Regions from separate parts of the Jeotgalicoccus sp. ATCC 8456 genome, predicted to be linked through region 1. Evidence: riboswitches for the same ligand, from Rfam matches in the RefSeq annotation. Region 1 holds a riboswitch; each other region holds the start of a gene.

The links. A riboswitch is a leader RNA that binds a small molecule or an ion and turns the genes downstream of it on or off. The one in region 1 is predicted to bind S-adenosylmethionine.
Region 2: another riboswitch for S-adenosylmethionine. It lies ahead of JEM45_RS02855 (methionine ABC transporter ATP-binding protein); the one in region 1 lies ahead of JEM45_RS04985 (methionine ABC transporter ATP-binding protein).
Region 3: another riboswitch for S-adenosylmethionine. It lies ahead of metK (methionine adenosyltransferase); the one in region 1 lies ahead of JEM45_RS04985 (methionine ABC transporter ATP-binding protein).
Region 4: another riboswitch for S-adenosylmethionine. It lies ahead of JEM45_RS06125 (5-methyltetrahydropteroyltriglutamate--homocysteine S-methyltransferase); the one in region 1 lies ahead of JEM45_RS04985 (methionine ABC transporter ATP-binding protein).

The regions. Positions count from the first base shown of each region.
Region 1 covers NZ_CP066224.1:984,116-992,339, forward strand. Annotated here, with positions in the region: gene JEM45_RS04965 (hypothetical protein) at 44-622, opposite strand; gene cyoE (heme o synthase) at 980-1,885, shown strand; gene JEM45_RS04975 (MetQ/NlpA family ABC transporter substrate-binding protein) at 1,962-2,801, opposite strand; gene JEM45_RS04980 (methionine ABC transporter permease) at 2,840-3,532, opposite strand; gene JEM45_RS04985 (methionine ABC transporter ATP-binding protein) at 3,529-4,551, opposite strand; SAM riboswitch class I at 4,633-4,731, opposite strand; gene JEM45_RS04990 (thioredoxin family protein) at 4,772-5,086, opposite strand; gene JEM45_RS04995 (toprim domain-containing protein) at 5,037-5,444, opposite strand; gene gcvH (glycine cleavage system protein GcvH) at 5,538-5,918, opposite strand; gene JEM45_RS05005 (Spx/MgsR family RNA polymerase-binding regulatory protein) at 5,985-6,341, opposite strand; gene aroD (type I 3-dehydroquinate dehydratase) at 6,542-7,261, opposite strand; gene JEM45_RS05015 (hypothetical protein) at 7,390-7,950, shown strand; gene JEM45_RS05020 (Ohr family peroxiredoxin) at 8,112-8,224, opposite strand, start outside.
Region 2 covers NZ_CP066224.1:523,832-532,055, forward strand. Annotated here, with positions in the region: gene mreC (rod shape-determining protein MreC) at 1-829, opposite strand, end outside; gene JEM45_RS02840 (aminotransferase class I/II-fold pyridoxal phosphate-dependent enzyme) at 901-2,049, opposite strand; gene JEM45_RS02845 (MetQ/NlpA family ABC transporter substrate-binding protein) at 2,049-2,855, opposite strand; gene JEM45_RS02850 (methionine ABC transporter permease) at 2,855-3,454, opposite strand; gene JEM45_RS02855 (methionine ABC transporter ATP-binding protein) at 3,507-4,520, opposite strand; SAM riboswitch class I at 4,579-4,681, opposite strand; gene JEM45_RS02860 (SprT-like domain-containing protein) at 4,718-5,218, opposite strand; gene JEM45_RS02865 (putative RNA methyltransferase) at 5,535-6,389, opposite strand; gene chrA (chromate efflux transporter) at 6,506-7,678, shown strand; gene JEM45_RS02875 (aldo/keto reductase) at 7,723-8,224, opposite strand, start outside.
Region 3 covers NZ_CP066224.1:80,869-89,092, reverse strand. Annotated here, with positions in the region: gene JEM45_RS00615 (GNAT family N-acetyltransferase) at 1-243, opposite strand, end outside; gene JEM45_RS00610 (patatin-like phospholipase family protein) at 322-1,167, opposite strand; gene JEM45_RS00605 (helix-turn-helix domain-containing protein) at 1,235-1,447, opposite strand; gene JEM45_RS00600 (DUF2975 domain-containing protein) at 1,459-2,097, opposite strand; gene JEM45_RS00595 (hypothetical protein) at 2,281-2,517, shown strand; gene JEM45_RS00590 (NAD-dependent succinate-semialdehyde dehydrogenase) at 2,552-3,931, opposite strand; gene JEM45_RS00585 (nuclease-related domain-containing protein) at 4,007-4,915, opposite strand; gene metK (methionine adenosyltransferase) at 4,944-6,128, opposite strand; SAM riboswitch class I at 6,224-6,326, opposite strand; gene pckA (phosphoenolpyruvate carboxykinase (ATP)) at 6,537-8,111, shown strand; gene ytkD (RNA deprotection pyrophosphohydrolase) at 8,168-8,224, opposite strand, start outside.
Region 4 covers NZ_CP066224.1:1,193,910-1,202,133, forward strand. Annotated here, with positions in the region: gene JEM45_RS06105 (Dps family protein) at 1-136, opposite strand, end outside; gene JEM45_RS06110 (Cof-type HAD-IIB family hydrolase) at 351-1,130, opposite strand; gene JEM45_RS06115 (hypothetical protein) at 1,148-1,558, opposite strand; gene JEM45_RS10920 (ribonuclease H1 domain-containing protein) at 1,567-2,160, opposite strand; gene JEM45_RS06125 (5-methyltetrahydropteroyltriglutamate--homocysteine S-methyltransferase) at 2,220-3,305, opposite strand; SAM riboswitch class I at 3,397-3,502, opposite strand; gene JEM45_RS06130 (MFS transporter) at 3,661-4,836, shown strand; gene JEM45_RS06135 (MsnO8 family LLM class oxidoreductase) at 4,999-5,955, opposite strand; gene JEM45_RS06140 (DUF3219 family protein) at 5,957-6,238, opposite strand; gene JEM45_RS06145 (hypothetical protein) at 6,327-6,821, opposite strand; gene JEM45_RS06150 (metal ABC transporter solute-binding protein, Zn/Mn family) at 6,883-8,040, opposite strand; gene JEM45_RS06155 (ZinT family metal-binding protein) at 8,053-8,224, opposite strand, start outside.

The DNA.
Region 1 (8,224 bases):
GTGTGTATACAATCGATAGGGTTAATGATTACTAAAAATTTCCTTATTTAATTGGTAAGTTATAAGTCGTTTCTGTTGGCATGCCATTCTCAAATTTTAAATAGTATCCTCCTGAACCCAATTCTGAATCCATCGAGTAAACTAAATCAAATATTGCTTCTTCGTCAACTGCTAATTCTTGGTTTAAATCTTCTTCAGAGAAATCAAAAATAAATTGGTCTCCACCACCTTCTCTGTCGGATTCAATAATATCAGGAAATACATATTCACCAATAACAATAGGCTCCTCAGAGATATTTTGAACTGTTAAATTGACCACCCCTAAGAAGACTGATTCTGGTGCGTTGATAATGACATCTCCAACAGGTTGACCATCGTATTCTTTGACCAGGTCTAGTGAATTGACGGTAACCTCATAATTAGCATCAAACTCATAACTCTCTACTTGTGTAGTGTCACCTATTTCATAAATTTCATCTGATTTACCTTCTTCAGAATTAGAACTTTCATCCTCTGTTTCTTCACTCACTTCACTTGTGTCAGTGGCTTCAGTGTCTTCTTCATTCCCACATGCTGTCAGTGCAAATAGTGTAAATACAAAAAATAATGATAACTTTTTCATCTTAGATGCTCCTTTAAGTTATGTTAATTAATACCTTAAAACAATTGTTATCTATGTTACCTTAAAATATTACTATTTACATTATTAATTTAAATATTTACAAAAAAACCAAGCAGCTTTTGCTGCCTGGCAAAGGGGTTTACTTTATAAAATCAATTGCACCAACTAAAATTGATTAGTTGAGACAATGATTTCACTCAATTGAATTATTACGAAATCCGTTCTATTTATATAACAGTTATTTACCCACCCCCTTTTCCTTGAAACATCTTTGTCACAAAAAAATGGAATAATTTTTCTGATGCTTTCTTATGACTGTTATAATATAGCTTAATCATTAAATTGCGAGGGACTACATTGGAAACAGAACAAGTTCATAAGCGTAAGTCTATTAACTTACAAACATTATTTATAAATATTAAATACCTACTTAAAGGGAAAGTACTTATCGCAAATGTCCTACCTGTATTCACAGCGTTTTGGCTTGCTTTACACTTTACCCACCAGTCATTTTACGATCATCTTGGCACTTTTTTCATGACCATGGTTTCCAGCACCTTAGTCATATCTGGTGCTCTCATGTTTAACAACTGGTTCGAGCATGACCTAGATACACAAATGGACCGTACAAAAAAGCGCCCTACCGTTACAGGTGACTTTTCTTTAAGAAATGTCTTAATTGCTGCAATCATTACAACAATCATCGGATTGATCATAATTTTTTTGGTGAATATTGAAGCAGGAATCTACTCATTTCTTGGCTGGTTTTTCTACGTCGTTCTCTACACCTTTTGGTCAAAACGACGCTATACCATCAATACGATAATCGGTAGTATTTCAGGCGCTTTTACACCATTAATTGGCTGGGCCGTTATTACACCAGCGAATCATTTAGTACCCCTAATGTTGTTTTACATTTTACTTATTTGGCAGGTACCTCATACAATTTCAATCGCTATTAAAAGACTCGATGATTACACTAGAGCATGCATACCAATGCTCCCAGTTGTCATTGGCACCAAGGCATCAATTCGCCAGAACTTATATTATGTGCTCGCTTTGTTGCCCGTACCAATTATGCTCTTTGAATCACTCGGTATCATCTTTTCAATTGTGTCAGCTTTATTGACCTTAGGATGGGTTGTGCTATCTGTTCGAGGTTATACTACACACAATAAACACCGATGGGCAGAAATGAATTTAAGATACTCCCTTATCTACTTGATTGTTTCATTTATGTTGATGATCGTGTTAACGATATGATGAAAAATGTATATACTATTAACATAGTTCATTAAAAACCTCACTCGACTTGAAAGTCGAGTGAGGTTTTTCTTACTTATTCTGATGGAATAATATTACCACTGTACTCTTCATCAATATATTGCTTGATTTCATCTGATTGTAGGACTTCGATTAATCTTTGTAGTTCTGGACGTTCTTCATCTCCAGATCTAACAGCAACTAGGTTGGCATAAGGTGATTCTCCGTCTTCAACTGCGATTGAATCTTCAACTGGATTCAATCCAGCATCAATTGCGAAGTTTGCATTAATAATAACAGCAGGTGCTTCATTATTTTCATACATATTAACTAAAAGCTCAGGTGCTGTATTGTTATCAAAGTTAAAGTCGTGAGGATTTTCAGTAATATCATCAAATGTTGCGTCTTGAATTTCAACGCCTTCTTCGATTTCTACTAAGCCAGCGTTAACGAAGAATGAAAGGAAACGTCCTTCTTCTGCAGGATTATTAGATACTAAGATAGTAGAGCCGTCTGGGATGTCTTCAAGTGAATCATAGTCATTTGAGAATACTGCCATAGGTTCGATATGGACATTACCGATGCTAGTTAGGTCATAGCCATGTGATTCAATTTCACCGTCTAAGTATGGTGTATGTTGAAAGAAGTTTGCATCGACTTCTTCATCTGCTAACAAACGGTTTGGTGTTGTATAATCATTGACGATTTCTACATTCACTGTGATATCCTCTTCTTCAAGAATTTCTGCTGCTTTTTCTAAAATTTCAGCGTGTGGTGCTGGTGATGCTGCAACAGTAATTTCAGCACCTTCTCCATCACTTGATTCACCTTCTGAATCAGATTCAGAATCATTTCCACAAGCCGCTAAAACTAAAATAACTGAAAACAATGTAACGAAACTCAAAAATTTCTTCATGCAAAATCCTCTTTTCTATATAGTTTTATATTATATAATCAGCGTTTATCCACTCTTTTAGAGAAAAAGTCTCCTAAAATTTGAATGACGAAAACGATGATTAGAATTACCACAGTTGCAACAAGTGTGACGTCCGGTTGGTTTCTTGTAAAGCCAACCATATAAGCTAAGTTACCTAATCCACCAGCACCGATAACCCCTGCAACCGCAGTTGAACCAACAAGCATAATGGATGTTACCGTTATACCTGAAATTAGAGCCGGTAATGATTCTGGTATCAACACCTTCCAAATAATTGTCCAAGTGTTCGCACCCATTGATTCAGCCGCTTCTATTACACCCTTATCAATTTCTTTAAGTCCAATTTCAACTAGACGTGCATAGAAAGGTGCGGCACCGATAATCAGTGCGGGTAAGGCACCATTGGAGCCCATTACTGTACCCATGATTGCTTTTGTAAATGGCATAAGTAAAATAATTAAAATGATAAATGGAATCGCTCTAAAGAGATTGACGATGAAGGATGTCGTTCCATAAAGCGGTTTTGAGGGAACATTTTCACTCTTATTAGATAAGAACAAGATAATACCGAAAATGAGTCCAATTATAAAGGCTGCAATCGTTGCAATCACAGTCATATATATCGTTTCATAAGTCGCTTCAAATACTGCATCCCATTTCACATTTTCAAAACTAAACATATTTTTAAATTCTTCAATTACACTGTTCATCCTGCTTCAACCTCCAATGTGACATCGTGCTTCTTAAACTCATTTGAGATTGATTCAAGGGTCTCATTATCGATATCTAAGGCAATATATAAATGTCCAAATGATTCTTGATTCGTCTGTTTAATATTACCTGATAAAATATTTACATCTAAACCGTAATTTCTTATAACTTCAGAAACAATTGGAGATTTTGTTCTTGTACCTACAAAGTTTAATTTTACAATTGTTGAAGTAGGGAACGATGCTTTAAGTTCTTCAATTGCAAGTTGGTGGTCATCATCTGAAATGTCATCCTTAACAAAGCGTTTTGTTACACTTGATTGTGGATTTTGGAACAATTCAATTACTGAACCCACTTCAACGACCTTACCGTTCTCCATCACTGCTGCACGGTCACATATCTTTCTGATCACATGCATTTCGTGAGTAATCAAGACGATGGTTAGATTCATCTCTTTTGTAATATCAACAAGTAAATCTAAAACTTCATCAGTTGTTTCTGGATCTAAGGCACTAGTTGCTTCATCACATAGTAATACTTCAGGCTTGTTCGATAAGGCTCTAGCAATACCGACACGTTGTTTTTGTCCACCTGATAGCTCACTTGGGTAATTATGTGCTCTACCTTCTAGTCCAACAAGTTTAATTAATTCATCAACGCGTGCCTGGCGTTCCTTTTTTGGTACACCTGCAATTTCCATTGGAAAACTAATATTTTCTGCGACTGTTCTTGACCACAGTAAGTTGAAATGTTGGAAAATCATAGACACTTTCTGGCGTTTATTTCGAAGATCACCTTTGGACATTTTACTGATGTCATCTCCACTGACAATCACGTCACCTTCAGTTACATCTTCTAATCCATTTAACAATCTGATTAAGGTGGATTTCCCTGCACCTGAGTAGCCGATTATCCCAAATATTTCACCGTGATTAATCGATAAGTCAACTTGGTCAACTGCTGTTATATTTTGTTTCTTAGTTTTAAATATCTTAGAAACACTTTTTATATTAATCATGATACATTACCCTTTCTCATCGATCGAAAATTAAAAGACCTACTCATAATATTATGAGTAGGCCTTTTAATTTCATTATGCCTCTCATCTTTAGGATTTGTTCCTGTGATTTAGCACCTTGTCATTAAGACGGTTGCCGTGGCTTCTTAGGGCACTTCCCTCCACCACTCTTGATAAGAGTTCTATTCGATTGAGATTTATAATATCAGACTATTCTCTACTAGTCAACCAGGAATTCATCTAATACTTCATTTAAATATGGTACTGAGTGAAAAGCATAGAGTGCATTCACAAGTTGACCATTTTTAAATAACAGCAAGGCTGGTGCTGAACGTATGTGATACTTATCTATTAAGTCTTTATGGTAGTTCAAGTTAATTCTCTCGTATGAGATATCCTTCATCTCAGTGACGACTTTCAACATGGATTCTGAAATTTCACATGTCTTACACATCGTGGCATAACCAAAGATAATATAACTGTCCTTATCCTGTGTATTCTTTAATAAATCTGCTGTTGAAATTATTTCCTTCACGATAAAACTTACCTTTCATTATTAACGCATTATCTACGTAAAAACCGTGTCTTAAGAGGAGGTTAGCTAGATAGTCATGCGGGCAACGACCGACTTCTCCAAATTTTGGATCAATATAAATATGCGTGCTTTCACTTAAATGTTTTTTAAACCATTGACGAATTTTTCTTCCTTCTTTATCCGCATCGGATAATATAAAAATTTGCGAATCACCTAGCTGTTCGATAATTTCATCTAATTTGGAAATACCCATTGTTCCGAAAGTGCAAATAATTTGAGCCGGTTCTACTAACACTTCTTCTAAGCGACGTTTATCAGTCTTGCCTTCAACAATGAGTACCTTATCAGAAAGATTCATTCGTATCACCCTTAGTTTAATTTTATACAAATTCACCAGAAGTAATAAATATTTGTTTTTAAAAAACTCCGGACAAATGTCCAGAGTTTAAAATTAACCCTCGATAACTGCTTGATAACTAGCAGCATCAAGAAGATTATCAAGTTCGCTTTCATCTGAAAGTTCAACTTTCAGCATCCAAGCGCCTTCATATGGATTTTCATTTACAAGTTCAGGACTATCTTCAAGCTCTTCGTTAATCGCAACGATTGAACCTGAAACTGGAGCGATTAATTCTGAAACAGTCTTAACTGATTCAACGCTACCGAATGATTCACCTGTTGATACGTCGTCGCCTTCCTCTGGAAGCTCAACAAACACAATATCACCAAGTTCAGATTGTGCAAAATCAGTAATACCGATAGTTACAGTATTCCCTTCAACCTTTACCCATTCATGGTCCTCACTGTATTTTAGATCTTGTGGTAATGACACGCTAAAACCTCCCTTTTAACTTATCATATATATTGTTACATATTCATCATACTACAGGCAAGAAGATTAATTCAATAAAGCTTGCTCATAATTTTCTTCTTTAAAACCTAAAAGAACTTGGTTATCTAATACAACCATTGGTCGCTTGATTAACATACCGTCACTTGCAAGCAATTCAAACTTTTCGTCATCTGAAAGTTCAGGCAAGCGTTCTTTTAAATCAAGTTCTTTAAATTTGCCCCCTCTTTTATTAAAGAAATCATCTACGTTATATGAAGAACGGTCTACAATACCTTTTAGCGTATCGATTGACGGTACGTTTTCGACCATATCTATGGCAGTGAATTCTAAGTTGTTATCCTCTAAAAATTTCTTCCCCTTACGGCAAGTTGTACATTTTGAATACTCATAAAAAGTTATCATTATATCCTCCTAAAATAGAAAGTCATCTTAGGTTAATTCTACCTTAGAAATAATATTTTATACACTTAAAACACAAAATAAACCCAAAACCTTTGGGGGAGGTTTTGGGCCAGGGTTTAGGATTTAAGAAGTGTATATTATCTTCTAACCTTACTCTAACATCTAAATATTATTAGAACGTAAACTCTGTGTAAAAATTATCATAAACTCGTTAACGCTTTCCTTAGTTCACTTATATGAATTTGTCCGGGCGCCGCATCTCGGCTGATGTAACCATAAGTAAATAATGGGGCATAGTCGCCTGTTAACACGCGTGTACGCTTACCTAGCTCACCCATAGATATTCCGATGACTTTATGCCCATATTGAGCTTTAGCTGTTTTTTGAACGTCTACAACTGTATCTACATCCTCACCGTTTGTAGGGTAGAGGGCAAACTTAAACACATCCCCTTCAACTTGATTCATCTGACTAAGTAAATCCATGAGTGCATCGTAATCAAGAGTTTCTTTAAAGTTATGATAGCTCAGTAGCGTTTTAATTTGATGTGTCTTTGCAGTCTCAATAATTTCCTGCACTATTTTTTTACCCACTGACATTTCAATATCTATATAATCAATATCCATAGACTTACAAACCTCTAGTAAAAGCGCTTGATATTCAACCGTAGTTTTTGAGCCCTTGCCTCCTTCTCCAGAAGTTCGGTACGTGTAGATGATTTCTTTATCGAAAGCTTTAAACTTATCTATGATTCGTCTTACAATTGATGCGTGATCCTGTCGATTTAAAGCATCAAACACATCCCCTCGTATTTCCACTATATCAAAATCACTTAAGTGACTTTCTGCAGCTTCAATCTCTTCATTTATTGCATCAGAGTTATAACCTGAAAAAGTGACGACAATCTTAGTAGTATTCATTATTTTGCCCCTTGAATTTTATTCTATAAAAAGTTTTTAAATATCATGTTGTATTGTACTATAATTAGTATTGGTATGCAGTGATGATTTTAATACTTATATGAATACGATCAGGAGGATTTATTTAATTGAAGAAAACAATATTATACACGAGCTTAAGTGCTAGCCTTCTCTTAGCTGGCTGCAGTAGCGAAGTAGACTCAGAAACTATACAAATCGAAGAAGAATCCTCAATCGTAGATGATACAGAAGAAGATGTCGAAGAAAATACCGATAGTGCGCAACAAGAAAACGATGCTGATACAGACCTTTTAGCAATTGGTGAATCTGCAACGATTGATGACATCACACTCACCATTGATGATGCATATCTGACCGATGAGAGAAATGAAACTAACCTCATAGATGTGAGTGGTGTGCTTATTTTAGAAGTTACATATGAAAACAACTCAGAAGAAACCTTTCCGACAGGTCGAGATATCGTCGTTGAGTCTGAAGGAGAATTGATGCGAAGCTATGAGCTTGAAGACATACTATTAGAAGATTTGCCGCCAGGTGAAAGCATCAGCGGTCGTATGGCATACGGATTGGTCAACGAACCCGAAACACTTAATGCGACATTTCAGCCATTATTAAATGAGTCAGAAGAAGAAGCTGTCTTTGAAATCGACATTTCCGATGAGCATTAGGAAAGGTTTTATTGTTTCGGTGATATGTGAGCCTGTCTCGGACAACTTATCATCATTTTGACCTATTTCGGTGATAAGTAATCATATTTCGAGCAACTTATCACTGCCTCATAAATCAAAAATGCACTCTGTACAAGTACAGAGTGCATGCTTTTTGTATTCTATTCTACAACCTCAACTGATAAATCTACATCGATATTACCACGTGTTGCTTTAGAGTAAGGGCAGAAATCATGTGCTTGTTCTAAATATTTCTCAGCGTCTTCTTGAGACA
Region 2 (8,224 bases), 460 kb from region 1:
GATCTCGTTTTAAAACAAACACCGTATCCACGTCATTTAAGTCGCTGTTCATTTGGACATAAGCATTTTGACTCAGACCATACTCATCATTTTCTACTTCTACTACCTTACCGATCACAATCCCTTCAGGTAAAGAACCTGTTAATCCAGAAGTATAGACCTCATCACCTTGTTCTATCGTTACCTGATTTTTAATGTTTTCGATAACTAAAACATTTTTCTCTGTATTAAAATTTCTAATGTTACCATAAACTGTCTCGTCACCATGTTTGACCTCTACAGATAGGTTATTTTGAGACGCATTGGATGAAATAATCTCTACAAAGGCTGAACCACCGTTCACCCTATTAACAATACCAATCAATCCCTTAGAAGTTGATACAGCCATACCTTCTTTTAGACCATCCTTCTCACCCTTATCGATAGTAAAAGAGTTTAACCACTGGTCAGGAGATCTTGAAATGACATTTGCATTAATTGTTTCATAATCCATATTAGAACTAACGTCTAGGGCTTCTTGAAGCTTTTGGTTCTCTTCAGTTAACCGCTCATTATCCGCCTGTAGTTGCGGTAACATATCTAGTTGTTTTTTTAATTCTTCATTCTCTTCAACTGCACCAAACATATTAAAAAAATTTGAAAATATATTGCCGATAAAACCAAATGGTGCATTAACGGTTTCTTGTGTAGTTGCGACCGCATCGCCAGTAAATTGTTCAGCTTTTGTCGTCGTACTACGGTCTGTTAATGAAAACCCTATTAAGGCAATCAAAACAATGATCCCAAATAGTACGATGAGCAAGCGGTTTCTATTAAAAAACTTAGTCACTCTCCGTCCGCCCCCAATAAAATATATCTGAAATAAATAATAACACATTTAATAAGGGACTAGCACTAAACTTACCAGAGATTTTTAATCTCTTTTAGCCTGTCGACAAAAGTTTGTAATATCGAATTCTCTACGGCTAAAGATATTCTAATATAATTCGTCCCTCGGCTACCGAATGGAATACCCGGCGTAGTCAAAATCGACTGTTCCTTTAATAAATACTCAACGAATGTTTCACCTGTAAATCCGTCCGGTACTTTAATCCAACCAAAGATACCCCCGTCGATATGTTGAATTGGAATATTTAATGACCTTAAAGCTTCATTAATATATGTCTTTCTCTTGTTAAAGATTTCATTTTGTTTTGGTATCAGTTCATCTGCATGATCTAAGGCTGCCACTGCTGCATCCTGAGTGACACCAAAGACACCAGCATTTGTATGATCTTGGAATCTATTAATGCTTTCAATCATGTCCTTATTGCCGACAGCAAATCCTATACGATAACCTGACATATTAAATCCTTTTGACAGTGAGTAGACTTCAATGGATTGTTCAAGATTTTTATCACTCGTTAATATGCTCGGATGTTGTTCGTTAAAACCAAATGCTGCATAGGCGAAATCATGAAGGATTTGTGTATTCGTACCTTTAAAGCGTTCAATTGTTTCGTCGAAAAATTCTTTTGTTGCAACTGCACCGACTGGATTAGAAGGATAGTTTAAATAAATTAAATCCGTCTCTTTAAGTTCTCTTTCAAGGGCATCGAAATCTGGTAAATAATTATTTTCTTCAAGTAAAGGCATATCGATGGCCTTTGCCCCCGCTAATTCAACAGCTGTAATGTAATCGGCATATCCTGGGTTTGGCAACATAATTCCAGAGCCAGGATTTAAATGTGCAAGTGGGAAATTAACCAAGCCGTTTTTTGTACCAAATAAAATTGCGATATTCTCATCATTTAAATCGACATCATAAGTTCTCTTGTAAAAATTTTTAATACTGATTTTTAATTCTTCTTTCCCACGAAAAGAACCATATTTTTGGTTTTCTTCCTTATCAATCGCTACCTTGACAGCATCGGTAATAACTTTTGGTGTCAAACCATCAGGGATACCCACTGCTAGATTTAAGAGTGGTTTTTCCCCTGTTTCTAATTTTTTGTTCATCATGCTAGAAAAGTAGCTCGGACTTAAACTATTCAATAAATCACTCGCCATTATTCATCCTCCTCTGGTTTATCGAAACCTTGGAAATCTGCATCAATGACTTCATTAAATTCTTCAGATTCTACAGCATTGATAAGGTCTTCTTCCATTTTGCTTCCGGCATCTTCACCGTTAATCACGATTTGATTTCTAAAATATTCGTTCATATTCTCTAGTGACAAGGCATCTTCTAACTTCATATTACTCGCAAGCGCAAAGTTTCCTGGCACAAGAGACAGACCAATCTGATCGACACTTCTAGGCAGTTGGCCAGCATCTTGGAAGATAAATTCTAAGTTTTTCTTGTTATCGATAATGTCTGCTTCTTCGATGGCAAACATGTCAGCATCTTCACTAATTGTTATGAGCCCAGCATCTTGTAAAGTTAAGAAACCGCGTGAAGCGTTAACAGGGTCTAAAGGCAGAGCCACTTCACTTCCTGATGTAATACTGTCTATGCTGTCGAATGTCCCACTGTATAGCCCCATAGGCGCAGTTGGTACTTGAATGATATTTTTTAATTCTGTATTATTTTCTTCATTATAACTATCCATGAAGAGTACATTTTGAAAGAGGTTAGCATCAATATCACCATTGGCTAATGCATTATTCGGTTGAATATAATCACTGTACTCAATGACTTCAACTGAATAACCTTCTTGTTCTAGTACAGGCTTTAATGCGTATGTGGCCATATCAGCAAATGGTCCACTAGATGCACCAATAGTAATCACTTCACCTTCATCCTCATGGAGTAAAACTGTTGTTAGAACGATGACAAAAAGTGTACCAATTAAAAATGTTATAATACCTCTCATTACTTATCCTCCGCTCTGTTTGCAAGTCGGTCGCCGACCCACTGAACAATTTGTACGATAATGATTAAGACAACCACTGTCACAATCATCGTTAATGTGTCATAACGGTAATAACCGTATCGTATGGCTAGGTCACCTACACCACCACCACCGACAACGCCTGCAGTCGCTGAGAAAGCAATAATTGAAATAATTGTTAGCGTAATCGCTTGGGTAATACTCTTTTTCGCTTCTGGTAACAAAACATCCGTAACGATTAAGAAAATTGAAGCGCCACCAGCAATACACGCTTCAATCACTCCGTCCTTAACACCGTTGAAACTAGATTCAACGAGTCGGGCAAATAGTGGTACTGCAGCTATTGATAAGGCCACACTTGCAAATACTGGCCCATGTGAATCATTGACTAACCAAGTTGCAAAAGGCATTATCGCAACGATTAAGATAATGAAAGGGAATGACCGTATAATATTCATCACCCATCCAAGAACACTGTTTAAAGGTTTAATTCTAAAAAGGAGTGGATGCTGTGTAATATATAAAAGGATACCAAGTGGTAAGCCTAATAACACTGCAAAAAATATTGAAATAGAAACCATTTGTACGGTCTCAAGTAATGCTTTATATAAAATTGGCCATAACTGACTGAAACTATCCAATGTAACCCACCCTTTCTATGCCGTTCGTCTGGTCAATATGACTTTTCAGTCTATTAATTTCTTCTTCTTTACCAGTCACTTGGAACATTAAAAAACCAAGTGGTTGATCCTTAATGTATTCAATACGTCCATTTAAGATGCTTATGTTTAAATCAAAATTACGGTAGAGTTTGTTGAGATAATTTTCCTCTGCATTTTCACTGAGAAACTGTATTGTAATCACTTGATTCTCACGCGTTGCCTTAAACTGATTAGGGACTTCAAAATTATAAATTTCTTGAACAAAGTCTTTAGTAATTTCATGCTTAGGATGACTAAAGACATCGTAAGTATGACCTATTTCTAAAATTTCGCCTTTAGACATTACACCGACCCGGTCTGCAATCTCTTTGATGACTTCCATTTCATGAGTAATAACGATAATCGTAATACCTAAATCCTTATTGATTCGATTCAATAATTTAAGAATACTCTTAGTCGTGTCTGGATCTAAGGCACTTGTTGCTTCATCACAAAGCAAAATGTCAGGATCATTTGCAAGTGCACGAGCAATACCGACTCTTTGCTTTTGCCCTCCACTTAAATTTGATGATTTAATTTCAGCCTTGTCTCCAAGACCAACCAGTTCCAATAGTTCTTTGATACGGGCTGTTCTGTTCTTTTTATCAAATTTTGAAGCTTTTAAGACAAACTCAATATTTTCATAAACGGTCTTAGATTCAATGAGGTTAAACTGCTGAAATATCATGCCAATTTTCTGTCGTTTCTGTCTGAGTTCATGCTTAGTGAGCTTTGTTAAATCTTCACCAGCAACTGTTACAGAACCCGTTGTTGGTTGTTCTAATAAGTTGATTAGTCTAACAAGAGTAGATTTACCTGCACCTGAATATCCGATTAAACCAAAAATCTCACCTGATTTAATTTCTAATGATGTTTCTTTTAATGCTTCAACCTTACGACCTTTTAATTGATAGGTTTTTGAAACGCTCTCCAATTTTATGCTCATGATCTACCTCCTCTTTAAAATAAAAAAACCATTCATCATGTAGACAAATGGCGATGTTTGATTATCTTTCAAGCCGATGCCTGCAGGATTTAGCACAGTACTTAAATAAGCCCGCTGCTGAGACTTCATAGGGCCCGACCCTCCATCTCTCTTGATAATTTCATATTCAATTTAGAGTAATACTATAGGATTTAATTCTAAAAGTCAATATAAGGCGACTCATTACTTTGACCGAGATAAGCAAATCTCGAATGACAACGTACACAGACATACCGCTTCTCATAGCCCTTCATACGTTTAGTAAATTTATAATTACAGTGCATACATTGATAATGATGTAAAATGCCTTTGTATCTATAGGTTCTTGTTAATGAAATATTGAGCTTCTTGAGTGTATTCTTAAAATAATCATCTTGATCTCGGTAAGGTTTATTTATTCGATATAGACAAAAATGCACACATTCATGGTGTAGGACATCAAGAATTACGTGCCTCGGATTATTGTCGATAAAGGATTTCGACATGACAATCTCTTCGTTAATAACCCTGTTGTATCTCGTCTTAATTACAAAAGCGCCCAGTTTGGCTGTCATTCTATTTGAGATTCTTAGCGGAATATTAAAATCCACATTAAAAAACTTTTTTGAGAATGTTACCGCATATTTTAATAATTCTTTTTCGTCCACCTTACTCACCACTACTTATAAATAGTCATAAAAAAAGAGAGACTCGAAGTCTCCCTAACAGATAAATAATATAATATGATATCTAGGCCAAAGGCACTATCAAAGAACGATTGAGCTAATAATATGAAATATAGCTATAAATTAATAGGTCGTTCTGTTATGTATTTCTTAATATATTTTCATTATATTTTAATCTTTGGCTTATTTCAAGCCTAAATGTGAAATAATTAAGTTTGTAATGTCTTTGTAATATATGCCCGAATGTTTCAAGTATTAGCCTATAAACAGTATTATAACGCAGTTTGATAAGATTACAATGACAGTTATTTCAAAATTGCGCTTGAATAATGTGTAAATCTACAGTAATTATTTTACTGCTTGTTTCAGTAAAATCTCTAACCTCTTGCTGAATTACATGCCAACCGAGCGGGGTCATCTTGATTAAGTCTTTTAAAGCAGAATCATCCAGTTCAACTTCATATGTGATTCTCTCTTCGGAAATAACATCTACTTTATTTCTCAATAATTCCAAGGTATCCGTATTCTCATATTCTTGACTATCACCGGCTAAGGCCTCTCTAATTTCTTTTAAGTACTTGCTACCAGGAATAACTTTAATCAGTATGCCGTTCGGCTTTAATATACGATGAAATTCTTCATAATTCGCAGGAGATAAGTAGCTTAAAATAACATCTATACTACTCTCTTTAAACGGTGTATGTCTTAAATCACCGACCACCCAGTTTTCATGACTATAGTTTTTACTCGCGAGTAAAACGCCATCTTTTGAGATATCTAATCCAACACCATGAGTGTTATCTTTATCAACTAGTTTTATAATTGAACTTAAATGTGAACCTTCACCAGAACCTGCATCAAAAATAAGGTGGTTTTCATTTGGAAGTGCATTAATTATATCAGCAATTTTTTGATGAATTATTTTGTAAAGATTATGAACTAATATAATATTATACCTCGCATCAAATAAGTCTTGATCATACATCGATGATACTTGTTTTTGCAACATGTTGACATAGCCTTGTTTTGCTAAGTCATAACTATGACGATTTACACACACTAAACGATTTGAATCGACGACATTTAAATCAGCACTACAAATCGGACACTGTAGATTCGATTCTAATTTCTGAAAACCAAGGGCTGCAATTTCTCTCTTTTTCATTAATTCACCTACTTTATTTCTATTACATTATGAATTGTAAAAGAATATGAATTTCTATAGTACTCAATAACTTTAAATGGTATTCTACACATAAACAAGTTTTAATGGAGGATTAAATGAAGCGATTCATGCTATTACTTGAAATATATTTAGTATCCACAAGATTAGGCTTAACTTCTTTTGGTGGACCCTCTGCTCACCTTGGTTACTTCCATACCGAGTATGTCGAGCGTAAAAAGTGGATGGACGAAAAGAGCTATGCTGATCTTGTCGCACTTTCTCAATTTTTACCTGGTCCTGCATCCAGTCAAGTGGGTATCGGCGTCGGTGTGATGCGCGGTGGCGTTTTAGGTGGTATCATCTCATTTTTAGGATTCACCTTACCTTCAGTCATTGCACTGATCATTTTTGCTAGTCTTTTAACAACCTTCAATATTGCTGATTCTGCCTGGATTCAAGGCTTAAAAATCGTTGCCGTTGTCATCGTCCTACATGCAATACTTGGCATGGCTAAAAATTTAACGCCTGATTTAAGTCGAAAACTGATTGCACTCTTAGCAGTAGTTATTATACTTATCTTTCCATCAGTCATTACACAAGTTGGTGTTATTTTAATTGCCGCACTGCTTGGATTTTTAATATTTAAGAACCATGAAGCTGATACTAAAAGAACTTTGTTCCCAGTTAACAAGACTTTTTCCATCATTTGTTTAAGTTTATTTTTTATACTGTTATTCCTACTACCCATGTTAAGAGAATTCACAGGAAATTATTGGATATCGGTTTTTGATAGCTTTTACCGTGCAGGATCCTTGGTGTTTGGAGGTGGTCACGTTGTGTTACCACTTCTAGAGCAAGAACTTGTACCAATGGGTTGGATTTCACAAGAGGCCTTTTTAGCAGGCTATGCTGCAACTCAAGCCGTCCCAGGGCCGCTTTTCACTTTCGCTTCATATCTCGGCACTGTTATGAATGGCTGGATCGGTGGCTTATTTGCAACATTTGCAATTTTCTTACCAGCATTCTTACTTATTTTAGGCAGCCTGCCCTTCTGGGATATGATAAGAAATCATGCTAAAACAAAAGGCGCTGTAATGGGGGTTAATGCAGCAGTGGTTGGTATTTTAATTGCTGCACTCTACACACCAATCTCAACTTCTGCCATTAACCAACCAGCAGATTTCGCCTTAGCTGCAATACTATTTGTCATGTTGAATTACTTAAAATCTCCGCCTTGGCTCATTGTAGTTAGTGGTGCAATTGGTGGTATATTAATTTCCTTTTTATAAGATAAGTCCCTGAATACCAATATTGGCATTCAGGGATTTTACATTCACTCTGGTGTCTTTGATTTATTCATACCAATCACAATATTGATATCAGTATGATCCACAATTTTATTTTGACTTTCATCAAAAGCTTCAATAATTCTCATATCCGCACTGTCTAGATTAAAATCGTGGATATCTAGATTTTCAATCATTCTATCTTTATTTACAGACTTAGGAATAATAACGATACCATTATCGAGGTGCCATCTAAGGATGACCTGCGCGACGGTCTTCTTATGCTTCTTTGCGATATCTTGTAATTCTTTTTCCTCTAAAATACCATGTTTAGCTTCTGCTAACGGTCCCCATGACTCTACTTGAACGCCATATTCTTTCATCACCTTGATTGCTTCTTTTTGTTGTAAAAATGGATGCAGTTCTATTTGATTAATCTGAGGTACAATCTCATTATTCATAATCAAATCAACTAATCGTGCAGAATCAAAGTTTGAAACCCCAATCGCTTTAATTTTTCCTTGCTTATATAATGCTTCCATAGCTCGG
Region 3 (8,224 bases), 900 kb from region 1:
ATGCCAAATCATTCCACCTATGCCCTCATCGAGTGAACATATTTTTTCATCTTCAGAATCACATTCTATATCAATTAAACCCACAACTTGGTTATCCTTAATTGCGACCAATTCAATCGCCTTATTTTCATATTGTTCTTTAGATGGGTGAACATCGTCAAAGTAAGGGGTATCTAAAAAAGATAATACTCTACATCTGACCCATCCTTGTTCATCAGTCGGTTGAAATGCTCTTATTTCCATTAATTTCTTCCCCTCAATTTCAAATTTTTATTCTTATATTTTAACACACAAAAAAATAAGTCCCAGTATTACTGAGACTTACACCAAAAATGATTTTATATCATTCAATTTTGCTTTAGCATCCTTATAACCGAGCTTATAGAGCTGTTCAAGTTTTGCTTTATTACGCGTCGTACGACCGACACCTGTATCTACGCTCGGTGCAATGACTAAAACATTGCCTTTTTTCTCTTCATCAAAAATATATGCTAAACGTTCATTATAATGTTTATATCGTACTCTAATACGCTCATCAATCTTTGGGTACTTTTTATATGATATTACACTCGCTGCTCGACTCGGTTTTTTATAGTAACCTCTAGGTTTCGTCAAAACAACAATATTCTTCTCATTACCATCACTCTCTGATTTAACGAGTGGAATTGGATCTGAAATTCCGCCGTCGAACATCATTTTACCCCCGACATCTACTGGCTGTGCGAAAAATGGAATTGAACTGGAGGCTCTTAAACAACTCCCTAGAGTATCCACATCATAATCGTCTTTGTTAAAATATACAGGTTCACCTGTCTGACAATCCGTCGTTACAATAACGAATTCTTCAGGACCATCGATGATTCTTCTTATATCTAATGGATCAATATTGTTGGGAATTTCATCAAATATGAAATCCATGCCAAATAACTCACCTTTTAAAAACAAGTTCTTATACGATAAATAACGTTTATCGTTTACGAAATCAATGTTAACGCGCTTATTACGTCCACTTTGATCTGACAGATAAGAAGCAGCCATACACGCACCTGCAGATACACCGATGACATACTGGAAATTAATCTTGTCTTCTAAAAAACATTCGAGTACCCCAGCAGAATATATGCCTCGCATTGCTCCGCCTTCTAAAACTAAACCTGCTTTTGACATAACCTATTGCTCCTTGTCTTTATATCTATTTAATTACAAGGTATCATAAAATTTATTTCTTGGTCACCTATTCAGATTCATCTTCAACATATTCTAAAATATCTGCAGGTTGGCACTCCAAAGCTTTACATATCGCATCTAAGGTGGAAAAACGAATGGCTTTTACTTTTCCTGTTTTTAAGTTTGATAAGTTAACATTTGAAATTCCAACTTTTTCTGCCAGTTCACCTAAAGCCATCTTACGATCTGCAAGCATTCTATCTAATCTCACTACTATCATCTTTCACCCTCCTAGACCGTTGCATCATATTCATCTTGGAGAAAGGCGCCATATTGCATCGTTTTGGCAATAATCCAAATTAGAATACCTGCAAAAATTGTTATGAAGTTAAAGCTCACAGTACTATCAATATTTAGAAACTCTGCAACTTCAACTGGTAGTGAAGACATAGCTAAAGCGTTCGACACTAAAGTGGATGAAAAATAAGTTAATAGTGTTTCCATCAGTGATAATAATACGAAACTATAACCGATATACTCAATGTACTTGCTGTTTTTGGGAACAAGGATATCCCCTTTACGTAAATTATTCAACCATCTATTTAAGAAATAGATAATTAGAAACATCGGTACGATACTGAGTGTTGAAACAAATGCAGTAATAACAAGTAAAGTTTTGTCTAGAGTCACGGATGATAGTAAATCATCTGTAATGGCGAGTGAAAACCCTTCTCCTTCAAATGTAAAATTTGCGGGTATACTGCTCAAAATATTCATTAATGAATCGACGGGTACCATAATAAGTACGAAACTTGCGACTAAGGTTGCCAATGTTGCGATACCTACAAGTATTAATGCGATTAGCGAGATGACATACACAACAGAAACTAGTGCTTTAAAGCGCTTGTGTGAAACGATTTGATTAGTCATAATATACCTCCTGTTTTTTTGGTAACTTAAATATACAACAAAATTTAACTTAAATCAATATATTTTTAATGTTTATCATTAAATAATTAATTTTATTCGTGTTATATAATTAATTTATTGCTATGCTAAGCGTTTATTGAGAAAATAAAAGTAACATAAGTATACGCTTACAAAGGAGCTTTCATGAATAAAGAAAATATTAACCGTCTCATTTATATGTACATATTAGTATTTGTAGTTATCGTCATTGTTCAAATTATGTTTTTAGATGGTATAAACTGGGCAAGTACCATTGTCATGCCAGCCCTTGTTGCTTTACTCTCACTTGGCTTTCGTTCAAATGTGAAAAAAGATGAAGAAATTGCGCGTAAAGACGAGGCAAACTACAGAAATAAGAAAAACAAAAGGAACGAATCTTAGTATTTTTACTAAGATCCGTTCCTTTTACTATATTTTACAAATTAATTGAGGTCACTTTTGTTTCAGTGTAAGGTTCTAAACCTTCAATTGCACCTTCTCTACCGACGCCACTTTCTTTTAGGCCACCAAATGGAATATTTGCAGCACTAGGTGCACCGTTATTCCAACCGAGCACCCCGAAATCTAAGACATCTGTTAAATACACACCCGTCGCATAGTTTTCAGTGAAGTAATATGCAGCTAAACCAAATTCTGTACCATTTGCCTTGGCCACTGCCTCATCTAAGTTACTGTAGCTTTGGATCGGGGCAAGTGGTCCAAAAGTTTCCTCTTTCATACACAACATGTCATCGCTGACATTAGAAAGGACTGTGGGTTCTATGAAGTAACCTGCTTCTTTATTACCTTGTCCACCAGTTTCAACTTTCGCACCTTTACTGATCGCATCTTCTAATTGATTCATGACCTTATCATAGCCATCTTCATCAATTAAAGGCCCAATTTTTACTCCGTCTTCCATACCATTACCCATTTTTAACTCTTTAACTTTTGCTGTAAGTTTTTCTGTGTATTCTTCTAGAACATCTTCGTGAACATACAGTCTATTTGCACAGACACAAGTCTGTCCCGAGTTCCTGAATTTGGAGGCAATCGTACCTTCTACAGCTTTGTCAATATCTGCATCCTTATGAACAATTAATGGTGCATGTCCTCCTAGCTCCATCGTTACATTTTTAACAGTTACAGATGCGTCACTCATTAGTTTTTTACCTACTGCTGTTGAGCCTGTAAATGTGAGTTTCATAATCTTATCAGATTTTGTAAATATCTCACCAGCATCTTTACCAGAGGCATTGACGTACTGTATTACACCTTTGTCAAAACCTGCTTCTAATGCTAAATCAATAAATTTCATTGCGGATAATGGTGTCGCACTAGCCGGTTTTACAATAAAGGTATTTCCCGCTGCTACTGCTGGAGCCGCTTTTCTGGCCATCATTGCAACTGGGAAGTTCCATGGTGTGATTGCCGCAACGACACCAATCGGATGGCGCGTAACAACGATACGGTTGTTTTCTTTTGAAGAAGGTACTGTACGTCCATATATACGTTTAGCTTCTTCTGCGTAATATCTAATATAACTGTTTGCATAGTCGACTTCACCCAGCGCTTCAGTTAGCGGTTTTCCGCCTTCTTTCGTTACAAGTTCTGCAATTTCTTCTTTATTTTTATCAATTTTGTCAGCCCATTTAAAAAGTAAATCGGCTCTTTCATAGGCAGTGAGTTTCTTAAATGATTTAAAAGTCTCATCTGCTAAGTCTATTTTCTTTTCTATATCATCTTGACTATCTTTCTGCACTTTCCCAATTTCTTCTCTTGTTGCGGGATTAATTACAATAATTTCTTCTGACATTGTTTTTCCCTCCAAAAATAAAATCGTCCTATAAATAATTATAGGACGATTATTTTCAATTTACAAAATTTAAGATCACAGGCTCTGTTCTAAAATTGCATCTGCAATTTCATCTAAGTCTTTAACCGTGTATTGGAATCTGCCATGGAAAACATATTTCAAGAAGAATGCTTCTAGGTCTTCTTGGCCGACAATTACACGGATTGATGGATCTTCTGAGTAGTTTGTAATTGAATAGTTACCATTATCTTTAGGATTAAAATATATAATCGGTACGATATCGTATTGTAATTTCAACTTGTTTTTAAGCTTCTCTGCAGTAATCTTCGTCTCATCGATGACACCATTATAATGATTAACAGATACGTTTTTCTGATCTGCCTTTTCGAAGATTAATGTTTGTTCTCGTTTCTTATCTAGATCGAGTAAGTCGAAGAATGATTCTACATAAGGCACTGTTTCAAATTGTGCTTCATTCACACCATGTAAAATGTGTCCACTCCAATACTTAGAATCAATCAAGTAGATACCTGTACGTGTTAAAACTAAATGGTCGATTTTACGTGTATTCGTATAATTTCGTGAAGGTAGGAATACATTAGATAAGATAATCATATCGGATTCGCGGATTTTCTCATCTTTGACCAACTTATCTTTTAACTGAATCAAAGCTAAGTCTGTTAAATATTCACCTTTGTCTACTGAGAACTGATGTAAACTTGATAATTTGTTATCGAGTAAAGTCGTATCATTATAATACTTCTCATTTAAATTCGATAATTCTTTTTTGTGCTCAAGTCTTTCTGCTTCATGTTCACTTTCGTACTTCTGTACTAAAGATTCTTTTTCCTTAGCGTGATTGTTTTCAACAACTTTCGCTTGATTGCGATGTTTAAAGTAATAAACTAAAAACCAGATTACTACTATAAGAAGAACGACAGCAATCGCAATAAAAATGGGATTAGTAAAGATTTCCGTGTTCATAACATTCCTACTTTCCAACAGTGCTCACCTAGCGATTTCTTAATAATTCTTTAAGCGCATCGACCTTATCTAATCTTTCCCAAGGTAAGTCAATGTCCGAACGCCCAAAATGGCCATAGCTTGCAGTCTGTTTATAAATTGGCTTTCTTAAGTTTAACATATCTATTATTCCATCTGGTGACAAATCAAACAGCGCTCTAATGACTTCAACAATTTTATTTTCATCATATTGTCCCGTTTTAAATGTATCAACAGAGATAGATACTGGTTGAGATACACCAATTGCATATGCTAATTGGATTTCACACTTATCAGCAATACCACTCGCTACAATATTTTTAGCAATATAACGGGCTGCGTAAGCTGCTGAACGGTCCACTTTTGTTGGATCCTTTCCAGAGAATGCACCACCACCATGACGTGCATATCCGCCGTAAGTATCCACTATAATTTTACGACCCGTTAAGCCAGCATCCCCTTGTGGGCCACCGATTACAAAACGACCTGTTGGATTGATGAAGTATTTAGTTTCATCATCTAAAAGATGTTCAGGTACAACTGCTTTAATCACATGCTCTAATAAATCATCATATATTTCAGAAGCAGGTATGTTCTCATGATGTTGGGTTGAGATAACAATCGTATCTACACGGAGCGGCTGACCCGCTTCATCATATTCAACTGTCACTTGGGACTTACCGTCTGGTCTTAAGTAAGAAATCGTCTTATCTTTTCTTACTTCTGTTAGACGTCTTGAAATTTTGTGAGCAAGTGCAATTGGTAAAGGCATAAACTCTTTCGTTTCGTTCGTTGCAAATCCGAACATTAAACCTTGGTCACCTGCACCAGTTGAAACCCCTTGTGATTCTCTCGTTTCAAAAGCATTGTTAACACCAACCGCGATATCTTCTGACTGTTCATCAATACCAGTTAATACTGACATCGTCTTATAATCAAAACCATACTTAGCATCCACGTAGCCTATTTCCTTAACAGTTTCACGAACTGTCTTAGGAATATCTACATAAGTCTCAGTACTGATTTCCCCTACAATTAAAGCAAGTCCTGTATTAACTACAGTTTCACATGCCACTCTCGCATATGGGTCACCTTCTAAAATCGCATCCAAAATCGCATCAGAAATCTGATCTGCAATTTTGTCTGGGTGTCCCTCTGTGACTGACTCTGATGTAAATAACTTTCTTTCTGACATTAAAATTCTCCTTTATAGCTAAATTAGCTATCTCCTAAAGCAAAAAATAAAGCCTTATTCTCCACATAAATATAGAGAAAAAGGCTCGCCCTTTTCCCTTATCGCTCAGAATTACTCTGCATTCTTTAGCACCTTTCTTGAAAAGGAGGTTGCTCTGGCTTCACAGGGTTTGATCCCTCCACCACCTCTTGATAAGAGATAACTTAGCTATATATTACAATATTGATATGTGATAATCAAGATTTAGACCAAATCAAACTAATATAATAAGTTAAATTTATTTCTTAAATTAGAAATGTGCATCATTACTTATAGATGTACTCTTATTATAGTGTTATCGTAAAAAGTAATGTGTTATACTAATTTCTAAATAATGCGTTTTAATTCAAATATTTTTGGAGGCGAATCATGGTTAATCACAAGAGTTTAATCGAGGACTTAGTCGCTAAATCCTCAACACACAAACAACTATCAAACAGTGAACTAGTAGAGGCTTCTTTACGACGTGGTGAAGCTACATTAACAAACACTGGTGCCCTGCGTGCTCAAACTGGTGAATATACAGGCCGTAGCCCTAAAGATCGTTTTGTCGTAAAAGATAGCGTATCTGAAAATAAAGTCGATTGGGGAGAAGTTAACCAACCGATTTCTGAAGAAATATTCGACAATTTGTTTGAAAAAGTGACTACATACTTAAATGAAAAAGAAGAGTTATTTGTTTTTAATGGCTATGCTGGTGCTGATCCTCAGACTCAACTAAAACTACAAGTTGTTAATGAATTTAGTTGGCACAACATGTTTGCTAAAACTATGTTTATTCGTCCTGAGACTAAGGAAGAAGCATTAGCAATCGACGCTGAATTTACAATTGTCTCTGCACCAACTTTTAAAGCAGATCCTGCTGTAGATGGTACAAAATCAGAAGTATTTGTACTCGTTTCCTTAGAGAAGAAAATTATTCTTATTGGTGGTACTGAGTACGGTGGAGAAATGAAGAAATCCATCTTCTCTATCATGAACTTCTTATTACCTGAACAAGGTGTAATGAGTATGCACTGTAGTGCAAATGTCGGTGAGAACAAGGATGTTGCACTATTCTTCGGTCTATCTGGTACAGGTAAGACGACGCTCTCTGCAGATCCTGAACGTGATTTAATCGGTGATGATGAGCACGGCTGGAATGAAGATGGTGTATTCAATATTGAAGGTGGTTGCTATGCTAAAACAATCAACCTATCAAAAGAAAAAGAGCCCGAAATTTTTGAAGCAATCAAATTTGGCTCTGTTTTAGAAAATGTTGTTATTGATGAAGAAGGTAATCCCGATTATGATGATGATGCATTAACTGAAAACACACGTGCCGCTTACCCACTTAATCATATCGATAACGCACGTATTCCATCAGTTGCAGGTCACCCGAAAACAATTGTCTTCCTAACTGCAGACGCATTTGGTGTATTACCACCTATCTCTAAGTTATCTAAAGACCAAGCAATGTATCACTTCTTGAGTGGATTTACATCGAAACTTGCAGGTACAGAACGTGGTGTCACGTCTCCACAACCAGTATTCTCAACATGTTTCGGTTCACCGTTCCTACCATTACATGCAACAGTATATGCAAATATGCTAGGTGACTTAATTGATAAGCATGATGTTAACGTCTACCTGGTTAACACAGGATGGACTGGCGGAGAGTACGGCGTTGGTAAACGTATGGATCTCAAACACACTCGTTCTATGGTTAGACGTGCAATCAGCGGTGAATTAGAACTTGGTGAATTTGTTAAAGATGATGTCTTCGGATTATCTATCCCTACTGCTGTCACAGGTGTTCCTGAAGAAATTTTAGCGCCTGCTAATACTTGGGAATCAAAAGATGCTTATAATGAAAAAGCACAAGCACTTAAAGATCAATTCATTGAGAACTTCAAAAAATTCGGTGAAGAATCTGCAGAAATTGCAGCTAAAGGCGGATTTTAAACAATAATTAGATACAAAACGGACCCAACAATTATTCTTTGTTGGGTCCGTTTATTTTACTGACAACCATGTTCTCTTACTTCATTATATAGATGAAGAATACATTCATCTTT
Region 4 (8,224 bases), 210 kb from region 1:
TAGCGTGTAGTGAGAAGAAATTAGGTCCTTTAACATACCAGTGGTAGTTGTGTAATTTAGTCCATAATACTGTGTTGTTCGCTAATTGCTTGTTTAATACTTCGATTACTGCTGTTTTTTCTGTAACTTGTGCCATTATAAAATCACCTTTCCCTTATATAATAGTATGAGTTTGCGCAACTATTTATTTAGAATCATTATTATTTATAAACTTATTATAGCAACAATAGAATAATTAATCAAGCTCTATTTAGAATTATTATAAATAAGACTTTAGAAGACTTTTCTATCTCGCTAACAATAATCAATACCCCTACTAAATTAATATAAACATTAAAAAAATGACTGATTTATATTAAACCAGCCATCTTCAAACCTTCTACTAAGCCGTTGTCGTCTACGTGACGGGTTTGATATCGACTTACTCTTTTTGCCTCATCAACAGCATTTCCCATAGCAACACTATTTTTAACTAAGCTAAGCATCTCTACATCATTCGGTCCATCTCCAAATGCATATACCTGTTCTAAGTCGACACCCATTTTCTCTATCAACATTTCTATTCCTTTAGCTTTAGAACCGCCTTTAGGTATGACATCTGTAGCAAATTCATGCCATCTTAAGAAGTAAACATCATCATAATTGTTTTCATACGCTTCTTCTTCGCCATCGGTACAAAACAACAGCGCTTGATGAATATCATTATTATGGTAGTATGCCTGATCTTCTGTCACCTCGAAGTTTAACTTCAATGATCCGATGCCACTTTGAACATGTTTATGTTCTCTCGTGCTCACTCGTAGATCGTTCTCATCACAATATGCAATTGGATGATCATTTTTATGAGCTTGTTTAGTCAGTGCATCAAGTGTTTCATTCGAAATTGGATTTTCATAGATAACCTGACCTTCGTAGACAATATATTGACCATTGTAACTAATGTATGTTTCGATACCTAACATTTCTCTTAACTCTTTAAACATAAACGGACCACGACCTGTCGCAATTGCAACAATATGACCTTGTTCTCTGAGTTGTATTACAGCATTTCTAGCATCTTCAGGCACTTCTTTAGAAGTGTTATATAAAGTTCCGTCGATATCAAAGAATATCAATTTCTTATCTGTCATAAGGCACCTCTTTTGATTTAAATAATATACATATTCGATAAAATAATCACTGCAGCAATCAGTACAAGCCAAATTGCAATCATAAACAGATTCGCCTTATCGTAAAAAGCAGTATACAAGAGAAAATCCGTCATGATATTTAAAAGTAATTGTAAGATGATTACTAAAACTAAAGCACTAAGGCCTAAAGTGATATTTCCCGAGAAATATAAGATGATTGAAGTGATATAAACTAGGGTCATTACAATGAAGAATATTCTTTCTTTTTTCACTAGATTTAACCGCATTATCTTCGCAATCGTTTCTTCTTCATCATTAAAGTATCGTCTTTCATCGAATGAAAAATGAATTCTATCTTGGTCAAAAAATGACGTTGTCGCAAATTTAATTAATAGTCCTGCAACTAAAACAAATAAAAGTATATGCATAATTTCTCCTACTGACTTACAGCTTGTTTAGCGAGTTGGTCTGCAAGATCGTTAAATTCCACACCTGTATGTGCTGCCACCTTATAGAAATGAATATTAATCTTCTTACTATATTCGTGCATCGTTTTAACATAATTTTGAGTGACAGAATTCCTCGCTCTCCACTCTTCATTATACCATTTTTCTAATCCTGCATAATCGTAGTGCACATATATATCACTATAGTCATGTTGAATCGCCCACTCTACTGCATAGAGAATACCTGCTATTTCTGCTGTTACGTTCCAAAGATTGACTTCAGGGTCGACCTCAGTCGGTTCACTCGCTTGGTGAATCACACGATCGTCCACTATAAACACCGCACCAAAGCCTGCCTTTTCACTTCTTTTGTCATAACTACCATCCACATAAGTCACAAGGGCACCTTTAGGAATATCTACTATTTCATTTTTTAAATTATCTATATAATTCTCAGCTTCTTGTCTTGTTTTAAATGATTTGAATTCTGCCCCACTATAACCTTTAACTGCTTTTTGACAGTCCGGCCAATTAGTGAAGATGCCTGTTTGATGTCCTTTACGCACTGCATAATATTTCGCCATAACGATACTCCTTTAAATATATAAAACCACTCATGATTGTACCATGAGTGGCAGTTTCCTTATAATAATTCGTCAGCAAGTGCAATGACGTAACGTAATTTTTCCCACTGTTCTTCCTCAGTTAAAACATTTCCGTGGTGTGTTGAAGAGAATCCACATTGTGGACTCAAACGAATTTGTTCTTTAGGCACATAATTGGTCGCTTCTTCAATACGCGCTTTGATCACTTCTTTATCTTCTAAATCACCACTTTTTGAAGTCAGTAAACCGAGCACAACAGCCGGGCCACCATCAGGAATTTCTTTTAGAGGCTCAAAATCGCCTGAACGATCATCGTCATACTCTAAAAAGAAACCATCAACATTTTCTTTAGCAAATAAGACAGGTGCAATCTTGGCGTATGATCCTTCAAATGCCCAAGTTGAACGGTAGTTTCCTCGACATAAGTGAGTAGTAATTACCATATCTTCTGGTTTCACTTCTAGGGCGCCATTTACAACTCTTAGAGCAAGATCTATAAGTTGTTCGCGGTTATAACCACTCTCTTGATACGGTTCTTCTTCAGTATTTAGTCTTGCAATATAAACATCATCTAACTGTAAGTATCGACAACCGACATCATAGAAGGCCAAGATGGCATCCTGGTAAGCTGCAATAATGTCATCTGTATATTCTTCAATATCCGGATAGATTTCCTTATTACGTACACCATAGTTGAAAAATTGGTTAGGTGAAGGAATCGTTTGTTTTGGAACAGCTCTGTCTCCAACGATTTCCTTAAACAGGATAAACTCTTTCACGTGTGGATGGTTTTTATCGAAAGAAATCTTACCGATGTTTCGGATATTATAGGCTTCTGTCTTCATGCCATTGAATGAGTAACCTTCTTCAGGGATATAGCCTTCAAAGCCACCAACATGTTCCATAAAGTCAGTGTGCCAAAAACGTCGGCGGAACTCGCCATCCGTAACAGCCTTGAGTCCGACTTCAATTTGCTTATCCACAACTTTTTCAATTTCTTCTGTTTCTATTTTAAATAATTCGTCCTTACTGATATTACCTGCTTCAAAGTCTTTTCTTGCTTGATGTATTCTGACAGGACGTAATAAACTTCCGACGTGATCTGCTTTAAATGGTGCTGACATGTAATAACCTCTTTCAATATTGTTTTTAAATAAATAAAATCCCCTTCTATCTTGTTTAAGATTTAAAAGAGGAGTGCTTTACATGTCCATCTTCTCATCTTTAAGTTACAAGAACTTCAAGGAATTAGCACAGTACCCCTAAGGGTCCGCTGCTGAGGTATCGACGGGCCTTTTCCCTCCACCTCTCTGGATAAGAATTTTATTTATTTAATTGAATATTATATTAGCACTAGACATAATATTCTGTCAAATAACTTATAAATCACTAAGTGAAAACACTTTCTTTATATATAATATAGACTTTGTTTTTAATGTGTAATAGTATATCTCTTATGCTTTTAGTAAGGAGGTTAATATGAAGAATCAAGCTTCAAGACAACTTGTCATTACAATTTTTATGATCGGTGCCTTTGCAGTCGGCATGACAGAGTATGTCGTTACCGGTTTATTAACTCAATTTGCTGCAGATTTAAACGTTGAAGTTTCTACAACCGGTTTACTTCTAAGTGTTTATGCACTCAGTGTTGCTGTGTTTGGTCCGGTGATTCGATTATTAACGTTGAGATTGTCTCCGAAATTACTCTTAATAATTTTAATTTCTATATTTATAGTTTCTAATATTGTTGCCGCGACCGCACCAAATTTTGAAGTACTACTATTATCGCGTTTGTTATCCGCTTCTATGCATGCGCCATTCTTCGGTGTCATGATGAGTTTAGCGATGGTAATTTCTCCACCAAATAAGAAAACCGGCGCGGTTGCCCTAGTGAATGGTGGACTCGTCATCGCAGTGATGCTCGGTGTACCATTTGGTTCATACATTGGTGCCTTGTTAGACTGGAGAATCGTCTTTTGGATCATCGTTACCCTCTGCATAATCAACTTACTTGGTCTAATATTATTTACACCAAACTATAAGACAGGTGAAGCACCGAAAATCTCTAGTGAATTGTCAGCATTAAAAGATAAGAATGTCATCATGTTAATGATTACGATTATTTTTGGATACTCAGGTGTATTTACTGCTTATACGTTTTTAGAACCTATGTTAAGAGACATTGCTGGTATGGGAGACTTTGGGGTCACTTTTAGTATGCTAATGTTTGGTACTTTTGCAGTCATTGGTAACTTTTCGTCTGGGCGAATCCAACCCGGAAAACTAACTGGCGCAGTTACTTTGGTTATTCTGTTCTTAGCCATCGTCTTATTCGGTTTAACCTTTATGTTAGAAGTTCCATATCTTGCCTACCTTGCCGCTGGACTATTTGGCTTAGGCACATTCGGAATTTCTCCAATGTTGAATTCTAAGATTATTTTTGCAGCCGTTACCGCACCCGCTTTAGCCGGAACTTTGGCCGCTTCAGTTTTCAACCTTTCAAACTCAATCGGTGCATCACTCGGTTCACTTTTATTGACTAACGGATTTTCATACCGTGAGATTACCTTCATTGCCGGTGGTATGTTAGTATTTGGCGCTTTATGCATGGTCGCCACTCACTTCATAGAAGATAAAAGCCGCTTTGAAAATTAATGTTTTATAATATCTCTATAGCTATCGGCTCTCTGTCGTGGTCACAGCGGGCCGTTATTTACTTTTCGGCTTTCTGTGATCACTACAGCGGGCCACCCGCTATCATCAACATCACAAAAAAAGCGTTGAACTCTATAAGGTTCAACGCTTTTCTTAATTATTTTACATCACTTCAGCAATTCTTTTATAACTATTAACCTTATCAGTAAAATCATGTGTAATCGTCACTATCATTAACTCATCAACACCGTAAGTTCTTTGATATGCCATCAACTTATCCCGCACAAAATCAGCATCTCCTATGATGACATTGTCACGGACCTTATTGAGCTCAGCTACTTCTTCCTCGGTCAATTCAATTGCTGAAACTTCATCAAATGAAGGTATGCCAGAAAATTCTCGCCCAGTTGATTTTAAGGCTTGATTGACTAAATAAGGTCTCGCCATTCTTTCTGCTTCCTCATACGTTCCTCCACAAAAAGCGTTGACCGTAACTATGATTTCCCCTTTATTGCTATCTGCTTTATAGGTCGATAGTACTTCGCCTGTTGACTGACCACTCATAAACTCCCCATAGCAGTAATTCAACTGATTGTCTCTTGCAAAGATCGCACTTTTTTCACTGGTACCGAGCATCCACATTTTGACTTTATGCTGGCTATCTGGCATAACCTTCAAGTTTTCTCTCTTATTCATTAACAATGCTTTTAATTCACTGACTAAGTCTGGCATCTTAAAGACATGCCCAAGATAATTATCACTTAGTGCTTCAGAGGCAACGTTATCTCCGCCCGGGGCACGACCGATACCGACGTCAATCCGATCACCATGAAGTACGAGCAGTGTATTAAAAGTTTCAGCTACTTTTAATGGTTTATAATAAGGCAGCAGTGTTGCACCGCTGCCTAGTCTAATCTCTTTAGTTATCATCCCGATTGCACCGAGCGTTACCTCCGGTGCACTTGAGGATAAACCTTTCATTCCATGGTGTTCTGCTAACCAAAACCGAGTATACCCTAATTGATCAGCAACACTTGCAAGTTTCACAGTATTACCCAGTGCTTCTTCTGCTGTCATGTGTGTTGAAATTGGTGCCTGGTCTAATATACTTATACGCATATTAATCTATGACTTTCAAAGTAATATTATACTCTCCAACATTGTCTTCTTCATACAAGTTGTCTAGAGATGTTGAGAAGTTAACAATCTTCGCTTCGAATTCTTCATTATCATTCCCTGGAATTCTTACACGAAATTGTTCTTGATACAAGTGTTTTGATAAGTAGTGATAATCTTCACTCGCCACATCGAAAACGATGTTTACAGTACCCTCTTCTTTATCTCTAACGAGTTCTTTTACATCTAAAGTTAAGTCATCGAGCATGATTATATCGTACGCCATTCTATTCCATCCTTTCAATACATTAAAAAGAATAATAACATTACAACTATTCTTTTACTATTAAAATGCATACCCTTTTCTTATAAATTTAACCTTCTTTAGTCTTATCTTCAACAGGATAATTATACTGTTTTAAACGAGAAATAAACTGCTCATGATTTAGATGAACATGATTCAATTCTCTAAGTACTTCATCTCCATTTAAAAATTTAATTACAGTGATAACATCGTTCTCTATAGTGATATTTGTAATATCTTCTTTTATCAACACGTTTTCACCACGTCTAAATTTAATAATTATCCCACTTTCTGAGATATGAAGTTGATAATACTTATCTCCTTTGTCTGCCTTGAAGATAAAACCCATGACCAGGGCAACTAATACAATAATCGCTATGATGTAGGCACGATTAAAGGCACTTTCTTCAATGTTATTGAAAGTTCTGTATGACAAATCAAAGATAATGAACAATAAGTATGCACCGAGGACAATCAAGCCAAATAAGGTAAAATTAAAGCCCTTCGGATCATAATTTTTAGGCACATCTTTTCTACTTAAATAAATCACACCGTCATCTTTCATCCTGTCACCTCATTAGAATTCTTTATTTAATATACCCGAATTCAAAGAAGTTAACAGATATTTACTCAGTCACTTTATCTAAAACTTGTAAGTTTTTCTCCATTAGTGAAATGTAGTCCTCATCATTACTTATATTTTCTTCTGTTAATACTTCCATATTGTGAATGTATTCTGGCTCTGCTCCGATTTCATCCTGAACGACTTTAGATATTTTCCCAGAACTATTTTGCTCAAATAGTACATAATTTAAATTGTTTTCCTGGGCCGTCTCACTCAATTCTTTTAGTTGTTGTTGTGAAGGCTCATCACTCATTGAATAACCAGAAACCGCTAATTGTTCCACACCATAACGCGACCAATAACCAAAGGCTGCATGTGGCACGATGATTTTAGCACTTTCTTTATCATCTAAAGTTTCACTAAACTTTTCATCCAGCTCTTCTAGTTCTGATTGAAGGTTGTTAAAATTTTCTTCATAAAGAGCCTCATGTTCTGGATTTAAAGCAATCAGTTCATCTTTAAGAATGTCTCCAACTTCAATCATTTTTAAAGGATCAATCCAGATGTGCGGGTCAAAATTATCATGATTATCAATAATGATATCGGCATAATCTGTATAAATGACTTCACCGTTTTTAAGACCTTCTGCCTTAACAGAAAAGCTTTCTTCACCCGCTTCATGGTCAAATGAATCGCCTTTCATAACCGCTTCAAAGCCGCCCTCTTCAGTGACCGACCACTGAATTTCATCTACTTCATTGTCTGTTACAGTCAATTCAACAACGTCACCAGTGTGGTAGTGGTCGCTTTGACCTTCAATAACTTCCTGATCAGCTTCATCTTCAAATCCTTGATATTCTTCATGATGACCTTCAAATAGATTGTTGTATTGACCAATTTCTACTAATTCCACATCTTGGTTTTCTAAGGCACTTGCAATATTACTAGAAAATGCCTCCATGCCTTCACCGACATAGATTAGACCATCTCCATCAGCATAATGAGTCATTTCCTTTATAGTCGGTTCATAAGAATGACCGTCAGCACCAGGTGGGATAATCGATTCGGTCTCAACTGTCTCTCCACCAATTTCATTGACTAAATACTCTAGAGGATAAACAGTCGTATATATTTTTAACTTATCATTATTGGTTGCTTCACCTTGACTACAGGCACTTAACACCAATACCGTCACTATCAAAACTAAAAACTGCTTCATTGTATATCCTTTCTAGTGTTGTAACATATCTTTTTTAATCTCATCTACTGTTAGATCTTCAGGGTAATACGTTGGCCAGTGATCCATTTCTTCTAGTAAGGCTTCTCTATCATCTCCCCAGTAAAGGTGGTAATGACCAGATTTTTCTGGTGCGATAATGTGGTCAGAGAACTGAATATAATCT